Regions from separate parts of the Luteimonas sp. 3794 genome, predicted to be linked through region 3. Evidence: predicted binding sites of a transcription regulator. Region 3 holds the regulator's gene; each other region holds the start of a gene.
The links. The regulator HrcA, encoded in region 3, represses chaperone genes, less so after heat shock. The targets are predictions, from matches to a motif close to TTNGCACTCNNNNNNNNNGAGTGCNAA.
Positions count from the first base shown of each region.

Region 1 (7,837 bases), on a different contig from region 3:
ATGCGCGTCGTGATGCGACTGCCCCGCCGGCCAGCGCGGCACGCCGGCGCGAATGCCGTCGGCACCGCGGATTTCGAAGCGGTTGCGGTCGCGATAGAGGTAATAGCCCTTGGCCGGCGTGAAGCGAAGCAGAATCGTGTCGCCGTCGCCCGCGATGGCTTCGAACGCGAATGCGCGTTCCGGTGGCAGCGCATCGTTGGCGCCGGTGAGCGTCGGCGCGCGCCCGGCGCTGTTGCCGCCGAGCGCCTGGCCGAACGCGGCGAAGTTCGAATCGCTCGCGGCCGGCGTGCGCGCCATGCCGCCGGCATCCCGCGGCAGCGCGACCTGCAGCATGCGCGTCTGCGGGGGATAGCAGATGCCCGCGTCCGCGCAGCCCTGGTACTTCACTTCGACCTGCAGCGTGTCGACGCCGTTGGCCGGGGCGCCGGTCAGCACGCCGGTGACCTGTCGACGGTAGGTCTCGACTTCGCCGAAGAACTCGTCGGTGTGCTTGCGACCCGCCGGCAGCTGCAGCGGTTTTGTCTTGAAGCCGCTCTCGACCCGTGCGCCCATGCGATGTCGATACAGGTAATAACCGTCGGCGATCGCCCAGCGGATCTCGATCCGGTCCGGCGCAACTGCTTCGGCGGACACCTTCAGTGCGTCATCGACCGGCAGCACATCGTCGAAGCCGATGCCCTGGCCCCAGGCCGGCAGCCCCGCGAGCAGCAGCACGCAGGCCAGCAGCCACGCGGTCGCACGGGCCGGCGACCCGGCGAAGAAGCGGAGCCGGCGATCGCGGCCGGAGAGGACATCGGAGAAGGGCGGACGCATCGCGTCAGTATCGCAGGCCGTCGCGGCCGATGCCGAACGCAGGTTCAGCGCACGCGCGTCATGGCGGCCCGCCTGACGCGACGGCATCGGCGATCCATTGCAGATACGCCGGCAGCCCGTCGGCGGCCTGCAGGGCGATCAGTTCCGGCACGGCATAGGGATGCAGCGCGACCAGATGCGCGCGCAGCGCGGGCAACTGCGCGGTCGTGGTCTTGATCATCATCAGCACCTCCGCCTCGCTGGCGACCGCGCCTTCCCAGCGGTAGATCGAACGCACGCCCGGCAGCAGGTTCACGCAGGCGGCCAGTCGGGACTCGACAAGCGTGCGGGCGATCCGCTCGGCGGTCGAGGCATCGGGACAGGTGCTGAAGCAAACGAGGATGTCCATGCCCCACATTATCGGCTGGCATCGTGCACGGCACCTCCACGCGTTCGCGGCCACGCTTGCGCGTCGGTGGACGGACACAGCATCCCGTCAGTGGGAGAAAGACCCCGCGCGCATTAGTGAACCGGCCGGTATAATTACTGCCCTTCACACACCAGCCGGATCGCCCCGCGATTCCCACCGAGTTCGATGCGCCCGATCATTTCCTCTATTGCCGCCGCCGCTCTGGCCTGCACTGTCCTGCCCGCCGCTGCCCAGAGCGCGCCCGTCGATATCGGCATCGGCGCGTCCGCGACCCGCGAGAACGAAACCACGCTGGTCGCCAGTGTGGCCTGGTTGCCCGAGTGGCGCCGCACCCGGAACGGTGTGCTGCGCTGGGACCTCGGCGCGGTCTATGTCCGCGGACGCGACAACACTCGCTTCGATCTGTCCGAAGACGCCGGCGTCTTCCACGGTGGCGCCCGCTACGAACGCGACAACGGCTTCGTCGCCGGCTTCGGCGTCGGCGTGCAGGCCGGTCGCACCACCGCGCTGTCGGGCAATCCGCAGTTCGTCAGCACGGCCGGCTGGCGCTGGGAGCGGTTTTCGTTGCTGGCCCGGCACATCTCCAACGCCAGCATCAAGCAGCCCAACGACGGCGAGACGATGCTGCTCGCGGCGTGGCGCTTCCGCTGACGGTGGACCGGGCTCGCAGTTGCATTGCCGGCCGCTTGGCCGCTTCGCCTGACGGTCCGCATCGGATGCAGTCGGCGATGACGATGGCCAATTTCTGATCGCGGGCCGCGTCGTTGCGCGCGCCGGCTAGACGAGGCGCTTCCCGAGCGATTGCACAGCTGCGCTCCGACCTCGATGCACCGTCGGTGCGGCGTGCTGCGCTGTGTCGGCCGGGCTCTTCCTTACAGAGCCCGCAGAGGGGGGCGCCAAGGCGCCAAGGGCGCAGCTTCTGCAGACCTTGTGAATGACGTGCTGGCGGATCCCGCCGGAGCTGCGCCTGTCGACGACGCCCGAAATTCTTTCGCGGGCAGCCCTTGTATTCCAATTCCCCGCGCCCATCTCCCGTGCGGCCCCGGTTCTGCCGGGTGCGTGCGCCAGGATTTCTGGCAGTCGCCATGGGCGAGTGCTAGAATCGGCGACCGATTTCTTTCCAATCAACAACTTAGCGAGGCTGTAATGAGCAACCTGAAGCCGCTTTACGACCGCATTGTGGTCAAGCCTGTCGAGGCCGAAGAGAAGAGCGCCGGCGGCATCCTGATTCCGGACAACGCCAAGGAAAAGCCCACCAAGGGTGAAGTCGTCGCCATCGGTGAAGGCAAAGCCCTGGACAACGGCAGCGTGCGCGCGCCGAAGGTCAAGGTCGGCGACATCGTGATCTACGGCCAGTACGCGGGCAGCGCCTACAAGGCCGACGGCATCGAATACAAGATCGTCAAGGAAGACGACGTCCTCGCGATCGTCGGTTGATCGAACGCGGGATTCGGAATTCGGGCATTGGGATTCAAGGCGTTGAGCGCCGTTTCCCAGTCCGTCCGAACTGACCGCAATCCCGCTTCTTCGGTGGTCAACGGACGCGTGTCCGTTCACCCCTAATCCCCAAATCCAGATTCCGGAGTTTTCCAAATGGCTGCCAAAGAAATCCGCTTCGGCGAAGACGCACGTTCCAAGATGGTGCGTGGTGTCAATATTCTCGCCAATGCCGTCAAGGCCACCCTGGGCCCGAAGGGCCGCAACGTCGTGCTCGAGAAGAGCTTCGGCGCGCCGACGATCACCAAGGACGGCGTGTCCGTCGCCAAGGAGATCGAACTGGCCGACAAGTTCGAGAACATGGGCGCGCAGATGGTCAAGGAAGTCGCGTCCAAGACCTCCGACAACGCCGGTGACGGCACCACCACCGCCACCGTGCTGGCGCAGGCGCTGATCCGTGAAGGTTCCAAGGCCGTCGCGGCCGGCATGAACCCGATGGACCTCAAGCGCGGTATCGACCAGGCCGTCAAGGCCGCCGTCGCCGAGCTCAAGAAGCTGTCCAAGCCGACGGCCGACGACAAGGCGATCGCGCAGGTCGGCACGATCTCCGCCAACTCGGACGAGTCGATCGGCACGATCATCGCCGACGCGATGAAGAAGGTCGGCAAGGAAGGCGTGATCACCGTTGAGGAAGGCTCGGGCCTGGACAACGAACTCGACGTCGTTGAGGGCATGCAGTTCGACCGCGGCTACCTGTCGCCGTATTTCGTCAACAACCAGCAGTCGATGTCGGCCGAGCTCGATGACCCCTTCATCCTGCTGTACGACAAGAAGATCTCCAACGTCCGTGACCTGCTGCCCGTGCTCGAAGGCGTGGCCAAGGCTGGCAAGCCGCTGCTGATCGTCGCCGAGGAAGTCGAAGGCGAAGCGCTGGCGACCCTGGTCGTCAACACGATCCGCGGCATCGTCAAGGTCTGCGCCGTCAAGGCACCGGGCTTCGGCGACCGTCGCAAGGCGATGCTCGAAGACATGGCCACCCTGACCGGCGGCACCGTGATCTCCGAGGAAGTCGGCCTGACGCTCGAGAAGGCGACCATCGCCGACCTCGGCCGTGCGAAGAAGATCCAGGTCTCGAAGGAAAACACCACGATCATCGACGGCGCCGGCGAGACCGGTGGCATCGAAGCCCGCATCAAGCAGATCAAGGCGCAGATCGAGGACACCTCGTCCGATTACGACCGCGAGAAGCTGCAGGAGCGCGTGGCCAAGCTGGCCGGCGGCGTTGCGGTGATCAAGGTCGGCGCGTCGACCGAGATCGAGATGAAGGAAAAGAAGGCCCGCGTCGAAGACGCCCTGCACGCCACGCGCGCAGCGGTCGAGGAAGGCGTGGTCCCCGGTGGTGGCGTGGCGCTGGTGCGCGCGCTGCAGGCGATCGGCGAGCTCAAGGGCGCGAACGAAGACCAGAACCACGGCATCATCATCGCCCTGCGCGCGATGGAAGCGCCGCTGCGCGAGATCGTCACCAACTGCGGTGAAGAGCCGAGCGTCGTGCTCAACAAGGTCAAGGACGGCACCGGCAACTACGGCTACAACGCCGCGACCGGCGAATACGGCGACATGATCGCGTTCGGCATCCTGGACCCGACCAAGGTCACGCGTTCGGCGCTGCAGAACGCGGCTTCGATCGCCGGTCTGATGATCACGACCGAAGCGATGGTTGCCGAACTGCCGAAGAAGGAAGAGCCGGCGATGCCGGGCGGCGGCGGCATGGGCGGCATGGGCGGCATGGATTTCTGATCCAGCCCCACTCTGTTGCATCGTGAAACAGAAAACCCCGCCGCGAGGCGGGGTTTTTTCGTCTGGGCTGCAGGGCCGCTCGCCGCATATCCCACGGGCGCGCGGTGCGCGCGTGCAGGCTGTCGTCACCGGCATTCGCCCATGCTGGATGGATGTCGATGTCTGCTCCTGATCCGTGGTGGCGCACGCACCGCACGGGCTTGCGCCGTGCGGGCGTGGCGCTGGCCGTGCTCTATCTGCTGTATCTCATCGCGGCCAACCTGTTCCTCAACAGCACGTTCGGCGCGGACGTGATCAACCGCAAGCCCGAGCGCTTCCACGCGCGCTGGGACTGGGCGATGAGCCTGTATCCGGGCCATATCCACGCGCGGGGCATCGTCATGGGCGGCCACGCACGGACCAACCTGTGGACCATCGCCAGTCCGCGCGCCAACGGCCGTATCAAACTGCTGCCGTTGCTGGGCCGCGAGCTCGCTTTTGGCACCATCCGTGCGCAGCGGGTGTCGGTGCATGTCGCACGCACCCCGCACGACATGCCGACGACCCGCAAGCCGGGCAAGCCGCCGTGGACCCTGCGCTTCGATGCGATCACCACGCCCAGCCTGCTGCGGATGGACTTCTACGAGGCCCGCGTGACCGGTCACGGCGAGGCGCGGTTCGAATTCGAGAAGACCCTGCAGGGCGGCGCGATGGAAGTCGGCCCGTCCACGCTGAAGATGCCGGATGCGATCCTGCAGGTCAGCGACGTGACCCTGCTGCGCAACGGCAGTCTCGAACTCGACATAGAAATTCCCGCGCATATCCGCGAACAGGCGCAGGGCGAGGAAAAGCTGGTGCTGCTCGATGCGCGCATGCGCGTGGACGGGCCGGCGCCGGGCATCGATCTGGTCGCGCGCAACGATGACGCGTTGCCGATCGGCACGGCCGGTTTCGTCGGCCAGCTGCGCGCCGACCTGACCCTCGAACGTGGCGTGCTGATGCCCGGCAGCCAGCTCGACTGGTCGGCGCCGGTGTATTCCGATGCCGCCGACGGCACGCCGCTACGGCATCCGCTCGGCGTCGCATTGCGCACCTCCGATGACGCCATTCTCGTCGCCGCGCGCGTACCGGCGCCGGCCTCGGGCACGCCGTGGCTGCGCGCCGATCTGCGCGTCGCCGATCGCCGCATCGGTCCCGACGACTGGCTGCGGCCGGTGCGCGCGCTGGGCGGTACGGTCGAGACGCAATGGCCCGCGGTACCGCTGCGCTGGATCGACGTGATCCTGCGCGATCTCGACTGGCTGGCCTTCGACGGCCGCGCCGATCTGGATGCGGACGTGCGCCTGCACGACGGGCAGTTGCAGCCTGGCAGCCGCATCGACCTCGATGATGCCGCGCTGTCGGCGCGGGTACTCGACAACCGTTTCAGCGGCAATGCGCATGCCCGCATGCGGATGCGCGACGACGCCGAGGCCGGCCAGCGTACGACGATCGGCATCGTGCTCGACCGCTTCACGCTCGCGCCCGAGGCCACGCCGGACAGCATCGACCTGCGCGGTCGCGATCTGAGGCTCGATCTGGCCTCGACGGGCACGCTGGCCGAGTTCCACGAACATCTGGACGCGCGGCTGCGCTTCGACGATGCGCAGGTGCCGGACCTGCGCACCTACAACCGCTACCTGCCCGGCGACAGTGCGCGCCTCGTCGGCGGCAGTGGGCATGCCAGCGGCGACATCCGTCTCGACAATGGCGGCGAAATGATCAGCGGCCGCATGCGCGTGCGCGGGCAGGACGTGCGCGTGGCGCTGGGCCCGTCGCAACTGTCGGGCAATGTCGATCTCGACAGCCGCCTGTCACGCATGCAGCGCGTCGGCCGCCGTTACAAGATCGATGCGATGGCGGTGCGTCTGGGTGGTGTGCGGCTCGATGGATCGGGCGGCGACGATGCACCGTGGTGGGCGCGGCTTGCCCTCGAGGACGGCACGCTGGACTGGCGTGAGCCGTTCGAGGTCAGCGGCCGCGGCCGCGTCGACATGCGCGATGTCAGCGTGCTGCTGGGCCTGTTCGCCGAGCGCACCGTGTTCCCGCGCTGGATCGGCAATCTGATCGATTCGGGTGAGGCGCATGCGACCGGTGACCTGCACGTGCGTGGCAACGAACTGGTGTTCGACCGTGTTGAGGCGAGCAACGACCGCATCGACATGCAGGCCCGCCTGCGCATCGCCGACGGCACGCCCAACGGCGATCTCTACGCGCGCTGGGGTGTGCTCGGCATGGGCGTCGAGCTGCAGGGCGGCGAGCGCACACTGCATATCGCAGGTGCGCGCGACTGGTACGAATCGCGGCCGCCACTGTTGCCTGAGTGACCGCAGTCCGGCGCGATGGTCGCGACTGCAACCGTCGCAACGCGTGGAGTGCCGTGTTATCAATGGCGCCATGACCTCGCGCCCCGCCCGCTTTTTCTATTGGTATGCGTTTCCGACGCCACCGGCGGCGGACGGTCTGCGCGCGCCCTGAGACCAGGTCGCACGACTTCCCGAAAGCCGCCATAGACCCTGGCGGCTTTTTTCGTTTTCAGCCTTCCGTTTCCGAGATCGACCATGCCCCCGCACACCGATGACCTTCGCATCCGCGACCTGCAACCGCTGACCCCGCCCGCCACGCTGCTCGCCGAACTGCCCTGCACTGACGCGATGTCGACCACCGTCTCCGATGCACGCAACGCCTGCCACGCGATCCTGCATGGCGAGGACGATCGTCTGATCGTCGTCGTGGGTCCGTGCTCGATCCACGACCCGGTCGCGGCGATGGAATACGCGCACCGCCTGCGCACGCTGCGCGATACGCACGGCGACGCGCTGGAACTGGTAATGCGCGTGTACTTCGAGAAGCCGCGCACGACGATCGGCTGGAAGGGCCTGATCAACGATCCCAATCTCGACGGCAGCTTCCACATCGACAAAGGTCTGCGTCTGGCGCGCGGCCTGCTGCGTGAGATCAATGCGCTGGGCCTGCCGGCGGGCGTGGAGTTCCTCGACATCATCAGCCCGCAGTACCTCGCCGATCTTGTCGCCTGGGGCGCGATCGGCGCGCGCACGACCGAGAGCCAGGTGCATCGCGAGATGGCGTCGGGCCTGTCGTGTCCGGTCGGCTTCAAGAACGGCACCGGCGGCGACGTGCGTATCGCGGTGGACGCAGTCGGCGCGGCCTCGCATCCGCATCATTTCCTCGCCGTCGGCAAGGACGGGCGTTGCGCGGTGGCGTCGACGTCCGGCAATCCGGATTGTCATGTGATCCTCCGCGGCGGCGCGGCGCCGAACTACGACGCGGCGCATGTCGAGGCGGCCTCCGGCGTGCTGCAGGCGCAGGACCTGCGCGCGGCGCTGATGATCGATGCCAGCC
Region 1 covers NZ_JAVDVJ010000014.1:55,646-63,482, forward strand. The annotation lists gene J2X52_RS15320 (protein-disulfide reductase DsbD) at 1-813, opposite strand, end outside; gene cutA (divalent-cation tolerance protein CutA) at 872-1,201, opposite strand; gene J2X52_RS15330 (acyloxyacyl hydrolase) at 1,388-1,873, shown strand; gene J2X52_RS15335 (co-chaperone GroES) at 2,369-2,659, shown strand; gene groL (chaperonin GroEL) at 2,816-4,456, shown strand; gene J2X52_RS15345 (hypothetical protein) at 4,615-6,801, shown strand; gene J2X52_RS15350 (3-deoxy-7-phosphoheptulonate synthase) at 7,036-7,837, shown strand, end outside.
Region 1: J2X52_RS15335 (co-chaperone GroES) is a predicted target of HrcA. The motif match lies at 2,296-2,322, and genes of this name have one in related genera.

Region 2 (7,837 bases), on a different contig from region 3:
CTGGGAGACGATGCCGCGGCCGCGAACAGCACCCGCCACACGCTGCTGCACGTGCTCGAATCGTTGCTGCGTCTGCTGCATCCGCTGATTCCGTTCGTCACCGAAGAACTGTGGCGTCAGGTCGCGCCGCGCGTCGGCATCGCGGACGCGACGATTTCGCTGCGGCCCTACCCGGCGCCCGACGGCGATCTGATCGCCCGCTGCGCGCAGGCCACCACCGACGTCGAATGGCTGAAGCAGATGGTCACCGCGCTGCGCCGCGTGCGCAGCGAACTGGGCGTGTCGCCGGGCAAGCAGGTGCCATTGCTGGTGCAGGCCGGCAGCGACGCGTCGCGCGCGCGTCTGCAGCGTTTCGATTCGCAGCTGAAGTTCCTCAACCGGCTCGAGCGCATCGACACCGTCGACGGCGATCCGCCGCCGGCCGCGACCGGCCTGGTGGGTGACGTGAAGCTGTTCGTGCCGCTGGAAGGCCTGGTCGATCTGGATGCCGAGCGCGCGCGCCTGGACAAGGAAATCGCGCGCGTGCTCGCGGAGAAGGACAAGAGCGCGGCGAAGATCGCGAAGTTCAGCGACAAGGTGCCGGCGGCCGTCGTCGATCAGGAGCGTCAGCGCCTCGTCGACTGGACCGCGCAGCACGACGCCCTTGCCGCGCAGCGCGCGCGGCTCTGAGGTACGGCGCCGGCCTCTAGGAGCGCGCTTGCGCGCGATGGGCATTCCCGTGAACGCTCCATCGCGCGCAAGCGCGCGCCTACAGGTTCCGCCCCTGACATCGCGTTTTCGGGTGGCCGCCTACAATCGGCCAACCCCACGCACGTCGATCACATGTCCAGTTCCGATCGCACCCCACACGTCGTCATCATCGGCGGCGGTTTCGCCGGCCTCTGGGCCACGCGCGCGCTGGCGCGCGACCCGGTGCGCATCACGCTCGTTGATCGCGGCAACCATCACCTGTTCCAGCCCCTGCTCTACCAGGTGGCGACGGCCGGCCTGTCGGCGCCGGATATTGCTGCGCCGCTGCGCCACATCCTGCGCAGCCAGGACAACGTCGAGGTGCGGCTGGCCGAGGTCCAGGGCATCGACACCGCTGCGAAGACCCTCGCGCTCGCAGATGGCACCACACTCGCCTTCGACACCCTGGTGCTCGCCGCAGGCGCCACGCACGCCTACTTCGGCAACGATCATTGGGCCGCGCATGCGCCGGGCCTGAAGACGCTCGATGACGCGCTGCTGCTGCGTCGCAAGATGCTGCTCGCGTTCGAACGCGCCGAGGCGGAAGCCAATCCAGACAAGCGCGCCGCATGGCTCAGCTTCGCCGTCGTCGGCGGTGGTCCGACCGGCGTGGAACTCGCCGGCACGTTGGCCGAGATCGCGCGTCACACGCTGCGCAGCGAGTTCCGCAACATCGATCCGGCGCAGGCGAAAGTGCGCCTGGTCGAGGCCGGCCCGCGCGTGCTGTCGTCGTTTCCGGACGATCTGTCGGACAAGGCGCGCAGGCAGTTGCAGAAGCTCGGTGTCGAAGTGCAGACCGGCACCCCGGTCGCCGATATCGATGCCGACGGCTATCGCCTCGGCGACCAGCGCGTCGCCGCGAAGACGGTGATCTGGGCCGCGGGCGTGGCGGCGTCTCCACTCGGCGCCCTGCTCGATGCGCCGCGTGACCGCGCCGGACGGGTCCAGGTCGAACAGGATCTGCGTGTGCCGGGCCATCCCGACATCTATGTCGCCGGCGATCTCGCTGCGATCCAGAGCAACGGTCAGCCGGTGCCGGGTGTTGCGCCGGCGGCCAAGCAGATGGGGCGGCATGTCGCGACCAGCATTCGCGCACGCCTGCGCGGCCAGTCGACGACGCCGTTCGCCTACCGCGACTTCGGCAACCTCGCAACGATCGGGCGCATGGCCGCCGTCGTCCATTTCGGACGCCTGAAACTGTCCGGCGTGCTCGCCTGGTGGTTCTGGCTGATCGCCCATGTGTTCTTCCTGATCGGCTTCCGCAACCGTGTGGTCGTCTTGCTCAACTGGACCTGGGCGTACTGGAGCTACCAGCGCGCGGCGCGGATCATCTTCGGACCGCCGCTGGATGCAGAACCGGCCATGAAGTCTGATGGTGAGGGGCCCGATACACCGCGCATCGGCTAGCATGGCCGCGCGCCCACCCAAGCCGGATCCGCAGCCGGGCTGAGTCGCGCCCTCCACACGTTCCGGCGTTATCGCGCATGCTCGAAATTTCGACCCACAACTTCTGGATCGCGCTCGCGGTCACCACCGCCGCTGGACTGGCTACGGGTCTCGGCAGCCTGCTGGTGCTGTTCGCGAAGCAACCGAATGCGCGCCTGCTGTCGTTCGGCCTGGCGTTTGCGGCCGGCGCGATGGTCTACGTGTCGCTGACCGAGATCCTCGACAAGTCGATCCTCGCCTTTACCAACGCCTACGGCGAACAGCTCGGTTTCACCTGGGGCACGCTGTCGTTTCTCGGCGGCCTGCTGTTCATCGTCGGCATCGACCGCCTCGTGCCGAATCCACACGAGCGTCTGGAAGTCGACGATCCCTATTTCCGTGAGCACAACACCAGCTACATCAAGCGCGTCGGCCTGCTGACCGCCGTTGCGATCACCGCGCACAACTTCCCCGAAGGCCTGGCGACGTTCTTCGCCACGCTGTCGAACCCGGGGGTCGGCATGCCGCTCGCCTTCGCAATCGCGATCCACAACATCCCCGAAGGTATCGCGATCGCGGTGCCGGTGTACTTCGCGACCAACAACAAGCTCTACGCCTTCCTCGCCTGCCTGCTGTCGGGCCTGGCCGAACCGCTGGGCGCGTTGATCGGCTATGCGGTGCTGCGCCCGTTCCTGTCCGAGCCGGTGTTCGGCGTCGTCTTCGGCCTGATCGCCGGCGTCATGGTGTTCCTCGCCCTCGACGAACTGCTGCCCGCCGCCAAGCGCTACGCCAAGGGTCACGAGACGGTCTATGGCTTGGTCTCGGGCATGGCGGCGCTGGCGATCAGCCTGGTGCTGTTCAAGTGGTGATTGAGCCGCTCATCGCGTGGTCAAACTTGCACTGACAATGCGGTCGCGTCGCAGCACGATGACACCATTCTGCATGAGATATGCGCACGCCGTGTCGTCGCAAACGATCAGCGGCCCTACACGCACACTCGCACCGTTCTCCAACCTCAACACGGCTTGAGATGCGCCGTTGAAGTTAGCGATCGTGCGCTCGGCACGCAACTTTCCCAGCTTTTCGGCACCCGCTAGCGCCAGCAGGATCGATGAGAAGGCGATCAACGCAACTGGCAGCGCGGTTGCGATTCTATCCAGCGTATCAATGCCTGGGATCTTGATAGGACGAGGGCGCTTTCGAGGAGCATTTCGTGAGGCCCGAATTCTTGCGATTCGCCTCGCCCGCCACCTAAGGTGAAGCCTCGCCATCTTCCGGATCACGAGCCAAAGGATCAGAACGACCAGACCGGCGTACAGGACCGCAATTCCCCACCAGATGTATTGGACGCCCCCTTGTCAGACCCGCATGGAATCCGAAGAGCATCAGCGCTTCGCCACTCTTCTGAAACTGCTCGGCGCTGAGCCCGAAGGCCGCCAAATAGCTTTGCCGGTAATAGTGGCCACCTGCGTAAAGCAGCCCGGTGCCGAGCGCCAGCACCACCGCCGTATCCAGCCATCTCGATCGCATGCTTACCTTCCTGTATGAACTGGAGATTCAAACAGAAACGGCCCGCTTGCGCGGGCCGTCTCATGTGTCGCTCTGGTCCTGACGATCAGGCCGCGAACAGCGCCTTCATCTTCTTCAGCGCGTTGGCTTCGACTTGGCGGATACGCTCGGCGGACACGCCGTACTCGTCGGCCAGTTCCTGCAACGTGACCTTGTGCTCGTCGTCGAGCCAGCGGCGGCTGATGATGTCGCGCGAGCGGGCGTCGAGCGTCGCCATGCCTTCGCGCAGCAGGTCGAGCTTGTTGTCCTCGCTGTCGGTACGTTCGTAGAGCTGGGCCGGGTCCTCGTCGCGGGCGACCAGATAGGCGACCGGTGCGGGCGGCGCATTGTCGTCGTCCTCGCCAGCCGGGGCGTCGAAACCGATATCGCGACCCGAGAGTCGCGACTCCATTTCCAGCACTTCGCGCTCGGACACGTTGAGGTCGGCGGCAACCGCCTTGACCTCGGCCGCGTTGAGCCAACCCAGGCGCTTCTTGCTCTTGCGCAGGTTGAAGAACAGTTTGCGCTGCGCCTTGGTCGTGGCGACCTTGACGATGCGCCAGTTCTTCAAAATGAACTCGTGCATCTCGGCACGGATCCAGTGCACGGCGAAGCTCACCAGGCGCACGCCCACGTCGGGGTCGAAACGCTTGACCGCCTTCATCAGACCGATGTTGCCTTCCTGGATCAGATCGCCCAGGGGCAGGCCGTAGCCGTTGTAGCCACGGGCCACGTGCACGACGAAGCGCAGATGCGAATGCACCAGCTCGCGCGCGGCGTCGAGATCGTCGTCGTCGCGATAACGCTGCGCCAGCGCCTGCTCGTCTTCGACCGACAGCACCGGGATCTGGTGCACGGCACCGATATAGGCGTCCAGCGAACCCAGCGGGCTGAGGGTCGGGAGGCTGTTGGCAACCAGGGCGTGGGACATGGTCTGCGTGCTCATGGGGAGGGATATTAGCAGTCGATAGGTCTGACTGCTAAGACACACAAGAGTTCCCGAATGTTCCATTCACAGAACGAGATCGGGAAATCATTTGAATTCTGTTCGCCGGCAGGATTTTCACGCACGCCTGCCGGTGCCTCTGCAATCTATACGCAAGTTTGCCGCCCTGGCCGCCAACCCCGCATGAAACCTGACCTATTCAGGTCCAATCCGCAGCGCAACGGATCGTCTCGCGGGCGGAGTCGAGATCGGGTGTCTCGACCACGATCCGGGTCCGGCGGTCCAGCGTGCAACCCAGTCCGAGTTCGAGCAGCGTGGCGTGGGCCGCCCGCAGGTCCGCGCTGGTGCCCGCATCGAGCAGACCTTCGGCTCCGGCCGTCTCCAGAAGCAGCGGCGTGGCGCGCGGGGCTAGCAACGCGGGGCGGGTCGCCCCCTCGCGCAGCACCAGCCACTGCAACAGGAATTCCAGATCGACCAGGCCGCCGCTGCCCTGCTTGAGGTCGAAGCGATCCCCGGCGCTGCGGTCCAGTTCGGCGCGCATGCGTCGCCGCATCGACAGCACGTCCTCGTGCAGTTTCGCCGGATCGCGCGGCGTCGCCAGAATGTCGCGGCGTACGTCCTCGAACGCGGCGGCCATGGCGTCATGCCCGGCCACGAAGCGCGCGCGGACCAGCGCCTGGTGCTCCCAGGTCCAGGCCCGCTCGCGCTGGTATTCCGCGTAGCTGGCCAGCGACGACACCAGCAGGCCCTTGCCGCCGTCCGGGCGCAGGCGCACGTCGACGTCGTAGAGGCGGCCGCCGCCGGTCACGGTGCCCAGCAGCGCGACGATCTTCTGTCCCAGGCGCGCCGCCCAGCGCTGTGCATCGAGCGGACGCGCGCCGGTGGATTGCGCGTCGGCGGGCGCGTCGTAGAGAAACACGAGGTCGAGATCGGAGCCGAAGCCCAACTCCTCGCCGCCGAGGCTGCCGTAGCCGATCACCGCAAACCGCGCATCGGGCAGCGCGCCATGCGTGGCCTCGAGATCGCGCATCGCCAGCGCGAGCACGGTATCGACCACCGCGTCGGCCAGCCACGCGAGCTGGCGCGTGGCGTCCTGTCCGGACTGGCGACCATCCAGCGTCGCGAGCGCGATGCGGAAACTCAGTTGCTGCCGTGTCTCGTTGAGATCGAGCAGGCCGGCTTCCAGATCGGACTGGCGCAACGCCCGCCCGCAGGCCGTTGCCATCTCGCCCCGCTGCAGCAGCGGACCTTCGTCGCGCGCGTCGAGCAATTCATCGAGCAGCAACGGATGGGCCGCGAGGCGCTCGGCGAGGAAGGCGCTGCGTGTGACCACGTCCACCAGGCGCGCCAGCGCGGCCGGGCGTTCATCGAGCAGGGCCAGATAGCTCGCACGTCGCAGAATGTTGTGCAGCAGCGCGAGCAGCCGGCGGATCGCCTGCAGCGGACGATCGGCGGGCGCCGACGCCTGCAGCAGGATCGGCATCAACCGGTCCAGTCGCGTGCGTGCGCTGTCGGACAGATCGCGCACGCTCGGCGAACGCGCGAAGTCTCGCAGCGCCGCGTCGACATCGGCGCTGTCGCTGAAACCGGCCGTCTCCAGCACCGCGCGCTCGCCGCCTTCCGGCAAAGCTGCCCAGTAGCCCGTGAGATCGTTATCTGCAGTCGCCGCACGCTGCTGGCTGCGCACGGCGAACAATGCATCGAATTCCTGCGCCACCGACGCACGCACGTCGCGCAGCGTAGCGACGAGTGCGTCCCAGTCGGCGTAACCGAGCCCGCGCGCGATCCGCAGGCGGTCCAGTGGATCGGCGGGCAGCCTGTGCGTCTGCGCATCGCGCAGCATCTGCAGCCGGTTCTCCAGCTGGCGCAAGAAGCGATAGGCGCGTTGCAACAAGACCAGCGTGTCGGCATCGATCTGCGCATGCGCGTGCAAGGCGTCGAGCGTCGGCAGCAGGCGCCGGTCGCGCAGTGCCGGCTCGCGCCCACCACGGATCAGCTGCAGCGCCTGGGCCAGGAATTCGATCTCGCGAATGCCGCCGTCACCGCGCTTGATGTCGTCGGACAGCTCCTTGCGCGCAACTTCGGCCGCGATCATCGCCTTCATCTGCCGCAGGCCGTCGAGCGCACCGTAGTCGAGATAGCGTCGATAGATGAAGGGCCGCAGCTGCGTCAGGAAGCGTTCGCCGGCCTCGATGTCACCAGCGACCGGGCGCGCCTTCTGCCAGGCGTAGCGTTCCCAGTCGCGACCTTCGTGCTGGAAGTACTGCTCCATCGCCGCGAAGCTCAAGGCGATGCGTCCGGCGCTGCCGAACGGGCGCAACCGCAGATCGACGCGATGGCTGAAACCGTCGCCGGTGTTTTCGTCGAGCAGCTTGGCGAACTGCTGGCCGAGCCGGGTGAAGTAGTCCTCGGCGGCGAGTGCACGCGCACCATCGCTCTCGCCCGCGGTCGCGAAGCTGTAGATCAGGTCGATGTCGGAACTGAAATTGAGTTCGCCGCCGCCGAGCTTGCCGAGTCCGAACACGACCAGCCGCACGACATTGCCGTCGATATCGCGCACGCGCCCGTAGCGCTGCGCAAACTCGGCTTCGAGCGCATCGAGCGCGAGCGTCAGACATTGTTCCGCCAGCGCCGTGCTGCCAGCCAGCGTCGCATCCACATCATCGAGACCGTGCACATCGCGCCAGACCAGCCGCGCCGAACACGCGGTGCGATAGCGACGCAGCAAGGTCGGCCATTCGCTCCGGTTGCCGGCGTCGAGCACGGGCGCTGCGATGCCGTGCTGCGCGTCGTTCTCCAGGAGTTGCGCGAGCACGTCCGGCTGACGTTGCAATAGGTCGAGCGCGAAATCGCTGGCGAGTGCTACGGGGCGGATACGCGCGATGGCGTCGGCATCGCCGCGGATGGTGTCCGGCAATCGCGCGACCAGGCGGTCGAGCTGGGCGTCGAGTTCGGGCGGCAGGGGGGCGTCAGGCATCCGCGGATTGTCGCATCGCGATGCGGATATCGAGCCCGGACGCGTGGTGTTTCGGCATGACCTGCACAAACACCAAGCAAAAAAAAAGCCCGCGACCGGTAAACCGGTTGCGGGCCTTGCTCCCTCCCCCACGTCGGGTGCAGGGCGATAGTGAAAGAGTCGTTACCGCTTTGCACGCTGCATTGCAAAACGATACCGGCGGGTTCAAAAAC
Region 2 covers NZ_JAVDVJ010000014.1:69,963-77,799, reverse strand. The annotation lists gene J2X52_RS15410 (valine--tRNA ligase) at 1-669, shown strand, start outside; gene J2X52_RS15405 (NAD(P)/FAD-dependent oxidoreductase) at 823-2,136, shown strand; gene zupT (zinc transporter ZupT) at 2,214-3,023, shown strand; gene J2X52_RS15395 (hypothetical protein) at 3,033-3,281, opposite strand; gene rpoH (RNA polymerase sigma factor RpoH) at 3,770-4,648, opposite strand; gene glnE (bifunctional [glutamate--ammonia ligase]-adenylyl-L-tyrosine phosphorylase/[glutamate--ammonia-ligase] adenylyltransferase) at 4,848-7,625, opposite strand.
Region 2: rpoH (RNA polymerase sigma factor RpoH) is a predicted target of HrcA. The motif match lies at 4,660-4,686, and genes of this name have one in related genera.

Region 3 (7,837 bases):
GGTTCGAAGTCGCCGTGCGTGCGTATTCGCTGTGCGCAAGAGTTGCTGAGAACGGAAGCCGTGTCTGCGCGCCGAGGATGCTGTCGCCGCAGCGCTGGCAGTCCTGACGGTGGCCGGCGGACACCCGGCGCCGGACATCGCGACACGCGAGCGCCCGCAGACGGTGCGGCAGCGGGGTTCGTCTCAGACCATGCCCTGCAGCAGTTTGCGCGCCGCGGCGCGTGCTTCCTTGCTGACGTCCACGCCGCCGAGCATGCGCGCGAGTTCCTCGGTGCGCTCGGCAGTGTCGAGCCGGCTGACCTGGCTTTCGGTCGCACCATCAGTGCTGGACTTGTGCACGCGGTAATGGGTGTGTCCCTTCGAGGCCACCTGCGGTAGGTGGGTCACGCACAGCACCTGGCGGCTGTCTCCGAGCGCGCGCAGCTTGCGGCCGACGATATCGGCGACGGCGCCGCCGATGCCCGAATCGACTTCGTCGAATACCATCGTCGGCACGGCGTCGTGGCCGAGTGCGGCGACTTCGATCGCGAGCGAGATACGCGACAGTTCGCCGCCCGACGCAACCTTGCGCAGCGGGCGCGGTGGCTGGCCGGCATTGGCCGAGACCATGAATTCCACGCGCTCGGCGCCCTGTGGATCGGGTCGTGAGGTCTCGACCGGTTCGATCGCGACCTCGAACACGCCGCCGCCCATACCAAGTTCGTGGATCAGCGCGGTGGACGCCTTCGATAGTGCCTTGGCCGCCTTGCGGCGTGCCGCGCCCAGGCGATCGGCCGCGTCACGCCAGCGGCCCATCGCGGCTTCGATCTCGCCGTCGAGCTGCTTCAGGCGTTCGCCGGCGCCATCGAGCTGGTCGAGTTCACCGGCCAGGCGCGTCTGCACGTCGATCAGTTCTTCCGGGGTCACGCGATGCTTGCGCGCAAGTTCGTGCAGCCGGCCGAGGCGCTGTTCCAGCGTCTCCAACTGCTCGGGATCGATATCGAGATCATCGCGGACCTGGCCGAGCAGCAACGTCGCTTCGTCGAGCTGGATCGCCGCAGCGTCAAGCAATGCGTCGACCTCGCCCAGGCGCGGCTCATGCGCGCGCATCCGCGTCAGGTCTTGGCGCAGCGTCTGCAGTGCCTGCGGGAGGCCGAGCTCGTCGTCTCCGCGCATGCGCTCGAGCGCCGCGTCGCAGGTCTGGATCAAGCCGGCCGCGTTCGCATGCCGGCGGTGGCTCGCGAACAGGTCGGCCACCGCGTCGGCGGCGAGCGATTCGCCGTCGAGTTCGCCGAGCTGGTGGCGCAGCCAGTCGCGGCGCTCGGCCACGTCGCCGATCCCCACCAGTGCATTGCGCTCGTCGTGCAGCGCGCGCCAGGCTTGGGCAGTGCCGCGCACCTCGGCGAGCAACGTGCCGTTGCCGGCCTGCGCATCCAGCAGTGCGAGCTGGCTGCCGCGGGCGAGCAGGGCCTGGTGTTCGTGCTGGCCGTGGATCTCGACCAGATGCCCGGCCAGTTCGCCGAGTTGGGTGATCGTCGCCGGTCGGCCGTTGATCCAGGCGCGCGAGCCGCCATCGGCGCGCAAGGTGCGGCGCAGCTGGCAGGTGTCACCGTCGTCGAGTTCGTGTTCGCGCAGCCAGCGCAACGCGGGCGCGGCGTCGTCGAGGGCGAACTCGGCGTGTAGTTCGGCGCGTTCGGCGCCGTGGCGCACGATGCCGCTGTCGGCGCGCTGGCCCGACAGGAAGCCCAGCGCGTCGACCAGCAGCGACTTGCCGGCGCCGGTTTCGCCGGAAATGACGGTCAGGCCGGCGCCGAACTCCAGGTCCGATTGGCTGGCGACGGCGAAATTGCGGATGGCGAGATGGGTCAGCATGGGTGCGGATTGTGCCTTGGTGCGTCGCGGGCGAGTAGGTGGATCGCTGGAAGCGATGGCCAACGGTGCGCTAAGTATCGTGCCCGCGTCTCAGCGCAAGAGAATGAGCGCTTGCATCGCAGTGAGGCGCACCGTATACCGCCCGCATGTCATCCGATCCGCGTCATCCGCTCGATCCGCGCGCCAGGCAGCTGTTGCGCACGCTGATCGCCCGGCATATCCAGGACGGTGGCCCGGTCGGCTCGCAGACCCTGGCCCGGCATGCGGGGCTCGATGTCAGCGCCGCGACGATCCGCAACATCCTCTCGGACCTGGAAGAGGCCGGCCTGCTGGCCTCGCCGCACACCTCCGCGGGCCGGGTGCCGACCGCGCAGGGCTATCGCGTGTTCGTCGACTCGCTGCTGCAGGTCAAGCCGCTGCGGGCCCAGGAGATGGAGCGTCTGCGCGGCGAACTGGGCGGCGGCGGACAACAGTCGCTGCTGGGCAGTGCATCCGAACTGATGTCGGCGATGACCCATTTCGTCGGCGTCGTCTCGGTGCCGCGTCGCGAGCAGCTGGCGTTCCGTCATATCGATTTCGTGCCTCTGGACGGTCAACGGGTCATGGCGATCATCGTCTTCGCCGACCACGAGGTGCAGAACCGCATCATCCAGACCCGGCGCAGCTTCGAGACTGCCGAGCTCGAGCGGGTGGCCAATTATCTCAACCAGCAGTTCGCTGGACGCCCGCTCGGCGACATTCGCGCGGCACTGGTCGACGAACTGCGCCACGCTCGCGACGAGATGGAAGCCTTGCTGTCGCAGACGATGGAACTGGCCGAACAGGCGCTGGTGCCCGGCGACGACGACATGCTGCTGGCCGGGCAGAACCGCCTGATCGGTGTGCAGGACCTGTCGGATCTCGACCGTCTGCGCGAGCTCTTCGATGCCTTTTCCCGCAAGCGCGAAATCCTGCAGCTGCTCGAACGCACGATCCGCGCGCCGGGCGTGCGGATCTTCATCGGCGAGGAGACGGGGCTGGCGCCGCTGGAGGGCATGTCCCTGGTGACCGCGCCCTACGGCGCGGGTGGTCGCACGCTCGGCGTGCTGGGCGTCATCGGACCGACGCGCATGGCCTACGAGCGGGTGATCCCGGTGGTCCAGGCGACTGCGAGTGTGCTCGGCGCGGCCCTGCATCCCGAGCCTTGAATCGCCGGTCGGCGGCCCCATAGCTGGGCGGGTCGGCGGCCAGACGCCCGCCCCGGAACCGGACATGACCCAGCCCCAAGACGACGCCCAGATCCCGAACCTTTCCGAAGACGAGGCCGCCGAGCTCTCGGTCGAACACCAGCTCGCCGAGCAGGTGGAATTGCTGAGCGCTGAGCTCGAGCAGCTGCGCGCGCAGGTGCTGCTCGAGCGCGCCGATCTCGAAAACCAGCGCAAGCGCCTGGCCCGCGAGGTCGAAAGCGCCCGCCGCTTCGCCAACGAACGACTGCTGGCCGCGCTTGTGCCGGTGTTCGATGCGCTGGAAGCCGGCCTCGCCAGTGCGTCCGATACCGATCCGCTGCGCAGTGGCGTCGAACTCACACTCCGCGAGCTGACCCGGGCGACCGAGTCGAATGGCCTGGCTACCCTCGCCCCGGCGCCGGGTGATCCGTTCAATCCCGAACACCACCAGGCGATGAGCATTGTCGAAGTACCTGGCGTGCCGCCGGGCGCGGTGGCCCAGGTCTTCCAGAAGGGCTACCTGCTCAATGAGCGCCTGCTGCGGCCCGCCATGGTCGTCGTCGCCAAGGCGGATTGACGCCCGCCCGGGCATTGCCCGGGCCAGTTCGATACACGACACCGCTTGAACGCTGTGTTGCGTGTCCCCAGATCACGGTCATCGACGGCATCGGCCGTCCCCCAGACATATTTCTTAGAGGAAGCACCGCAATGGCAAAGATCATCGGCATCGACCTGGGCACGACGAACTCGTGCGTGGCGATCATGGACGGCGGCAAGGCCAAGGTCATCGAGAACAGTGAGGGCGATCGCACCACCCCGTCGATCGTCGCCTACACCAAGGACGGCGAAGTGCTGGTCGGCGCCTCGGCCAAGCGCCAGGCGGTGACCAACCCGCACAACACCTTCTTCGCGGTCAAGCGCCTGATCGGCCGCAAGTTCACCGACGGCGAAGTCCAGAAGGACATCGGCCTGGTGCCGTACAAGATTCTTGAGCACGACAACGGCGACGCCTGGGTGTCGACCAGCGACGGCAAGAAGCTCTCTGCGCAGGAAGTCTCGGCGCGCATCCTCGAGAAGATGAAGAAGACCGCCGAGGATTATCTGGGCGAGAAGGTCACCGAGGCGGTCATCACCGTACCGGCGTACTTCAACGACAGCCAGCGCCAGGCGACCAAGGACGCGGGCAAGATCGCGGGCCTGGATGTGAAGCGCATCATCAACGAGCCGACCGCGGCCGCGCTGGCCTACGGCCTCGACAAGTCCGGCGGCGACCGCAAGATTGCCGTCTACGATCTCGGCGGCGGCACCTTCGACGTGTCGATCATCGAGATCGCCGAAGTCGACGGCGAGAAGCAGTTCGAAGTGCTGGCCACCAACGGCGATACCTTCCTGGGCGGTGAAGATTTCGACGCACGCGTCATCGATTATCTGGTCGAAGAGTTCAACAAGGACCAGGGCATCGACCTGCGCAAGGATCCGTTGGCGCTGCAGCGTCTGAAGGATGCGGCCGAGCGCGCGAAGATCGAGTTGTCCTCCTCGCAGCAGACCGAAGTCAACCTGCCGTACGTCACCGCCGACGCCTCGGGCCCGAAGCACCTCAACATCAAGCTCACCCGCGCCAAGCTCGAGTCGCTGGTCGAGGAACTGGTGCGCCGGACGATCGAGCCGTGCCGCACCGCGCTCAACGACGCCGGCCTGCGTGCGTCCGACATCAACGAGGTGATCCTCGTCGGTGGCCAGACCCGCATGCCCAAGGTCCAGGCGGCGGTCGCCGAGTTCTTCGGCAAGGAGCCGCGGAAGGACGTGAACCCCGACGAGGCCGTCGCGATCGGCGCGGCGGTGCAGGGCGGCGTGCTGGCCGGTGACGTCAAGGACGTGCTGCTGCTCGACGTGACGCCGCTGAGCCTCGGCATCGAGACGCTGGGCGGTGTGTTCACCAAGATCATCGAGAAGAACACCACGATTCCGACCAAGGCCTCGCAGACGTTCTCCACCGCCGATGACAACCAGTCGGCCGTGACGGTGCACGTGCTGCAGGGCGAGCGCGAGCAGGCCCGCTTCAACAAGTCGCTGGCGCGCTTCGACCTGACCGGCATCGAGCCGGCGCCGCGCGGCATGCCGCAGGTGGAGGTGTCGTTCGACATCGACGCCAACGGCATCCTGCATGTGTCCGCCAAGGACAAGAAGACCAACAAGGAACAGAAGGTCGAGATCAAGGCCGGTTCGGGCCTGTCGGACGACGAGATCGCCCGGATGGTCGCCGATGCCGAAGCGCATCGCGACGACGACAAGAAGTTCCAGGAGCTTGTCGGCGCGCGCAACCAGGCCGACGCGCTGGTGCACTCCACCCGCAGCGCGATCAAGGACAACGGCGACAAGCTGCCGGGCGACCTGATCGGCCGCGCGGAAGGCGCGATCGCCGAAGTGGAAACCGCGATGAAGGGCGACGACAAGGGTCAGATCGAAGCGAAGTCAAAGGCGCTGGAGGAAGTGGCGCAGCAGCTCTTCGCCGCCGCCGGTGCCGCCGGCCAGGCCGACGCTGCGCCGGGCGCGGATGCGCCGAAGTCCGACGACGTGGTGGACGCCGAGTTCACCGAGGTCAAGGACGACGAGAAGAAGGCGTAATTGGTGGATTCGTGATGCGTGATTGGAAGAAGCGGAGCGCAGGCTCCGTTTCTTTCGCACGTCATCGCGGACTCGACGCGCTTTTCCGAATCACCAGTGACGAACGACGAATCATGGCCCCATGAGCAAACGCGATTACTACGAGGTGCTGGGCGTCACGCGCACGGCCACCGAAGACGAACTGAAGAAGGCCTATCGCCGCTGCGCGATGAAGCACCATCCGGATCGCAACCCCGGCGACGCCAGCGCCGAGGCCGCGTTCAAGGAGTGCAAGGAGGCCTACGAGGTGCTGTCGGACGGCGGCAAGCGTCGCATGTACGACCAGCATGGCCATGCCGCGTTCCAGCACGGCATGGGCGGTGGCAACGCCGGACCGGGCTTCGGCGGCGGCGCCGACATGGGCGACATCTTTGGCGACATCTTCGGCAACATTTTCGGCGGTGGCGGTGGCCGTGGGGGGCCGCGTCGCGGTGCCGACATCGGCTACGTGATGGAACTCGACCTCGAGGATGCGGTGGCCGGTGTCGAGAAGCGTGTCGAGTTGCCGACGCTCGCCGGTTGTGATGATTGCGACGGCAGTGGCTCGGAAGACGGCAAGCGCGAAACCTGTTCGACCTGCGCCGGCCGCGGCCAAGTGCGCATGCAGCGCGGCATCTTCACGATGCAGCAGGCATGTCCGCATTGCGGCGGTCAGGGCCAGATCATCGCCAACCCCTGCAAAACCTGTCACGGCGCCGGACGCGTCGAGGAAGAGAAGGTGTTGTCGGTAAAGGTGCCCGCCGGCGTCGACACCGGAGATCGCATTCGTTTGGCTGGCGAGGGAGAAGCGGGCCCGGCCGGCTCACCGCCTGGCGACCTCTACGTCGAGGTGCGTGTGCGTCCGCATGCCATCTTCGAGCGCGACGGCGACGACCTGCACTGCGAAGTGCCGGTGCGCATCTCGCAGGCAGCGCTCGGCGACATCGTGCGTGTGCCGACGCTCGGCGGCGAGGCGGAAATCCGCGTGCCGGCCGAGACCCAGACCGGCAAGGTCTTCCGCCTGCGCGACAAGGGCGTCAAGTCGGTGCGCAGCCGCGGCCCGGGTGATCTGTACTGCAAGGTCGTGGTCGAGACGCCGGTCAATCTGACCAAGGAGCAGCGTGATCTGCTGGCGCAGTTCGAAACCACCTTCACGCGCGAGAACGCCCATCGGCATTCGCCCAAGTCCAGTACGTTCATTGACGGGGTCAAGGGGTTCTGGGACCGGATGACCTCCTGAGCCCTGATCGTATTGAATGACAACGCCCGGCCCAGCGCCGGGCGTTGTCGTTTCCGGGGATGGGTGCGAGGCGCCACACGCGGTCGGGGGCCCGCGGACCGCGCGGCCTGCGGACGCACGTCATCCACAGAAGGTGTGGATCACCTGTCGACAAAGCTGTGGATAAGCATTCCAAGTGCGCGTGTGCACAGGGCGCGCGGATACTGGTCAATGCGTGACCACTGTGACGCCGCGCACATCGACGCAGAATTGGCGTTTTCGAGCCAAACGCCGCTGTGGCGCGGTTTCTGGGATATCCGGACACGCCAATGCTTGACGCAGGCGACAAATGCGCCTAGTGCCCCGCTGGTGCCAGACGGCCTGCGCGGACTGTGGGTTGTGATGTGGATAAACGCGCGGAGGCACGCGCAGCGCTGTTCCCATGCGCATCCAGCGCCGTCCGGTCGGGATGCGGATGCCGGGTGACGTGAACGCCGACCCACCAGCCCTGTGCGGTGGCGCATGGCGGCGGATGCTCGGCCCATTCGGCCCGTTCGCCGGGTGCGGTCGGCCGTACGCTTGTCCGGGCTTGGTCTGAAGATCCGAGACACCGGGCGCAAGGGCGTCCAGCAGCGTTTGACCTCGCCGCGTGCATCGCGTAGCGATCCGTTTCTCCACAACCCATGTGGATCATCTGACGAGAAACTTGTGGATAAGCGACGCACGTCGCGTTGTGCCCGTGCGTGAGCTCGCTGGTGGTTTTCTCGCCAGTGGTGCGTGTAGATGCGTACACGGTGCTTGACCTGCGCAAGCAGATCGGCAGTGCCAGCAAGCGCCGCCGTGATGCGTGGCCCGCGCGCGCTTGGGGCGCCGGACCCGCGCCTGACCGCATGCGGGCAAAAGATATGGCAGGCGAATC
Region 3 covers NZ_JAVDVJ010000002.1:117,645-125,481, forward strand. The annotation lists gene recN (DNA repair protein RecN) at 184-1,851, opposite strand; gene hrcA (heat-inducible transcriptional repressor HrcA) at 1,998-3,038, shown strand; gene grpE (nucleotide exchange factor GrpE) at 3,103-3,633, shown strand; gene dnaK (molecular chaperone DnaK) at 3,765-5,681, shown strand; gene dnaJ (molecular chaperone DnaJ) at 5,803-6,939, shown strand.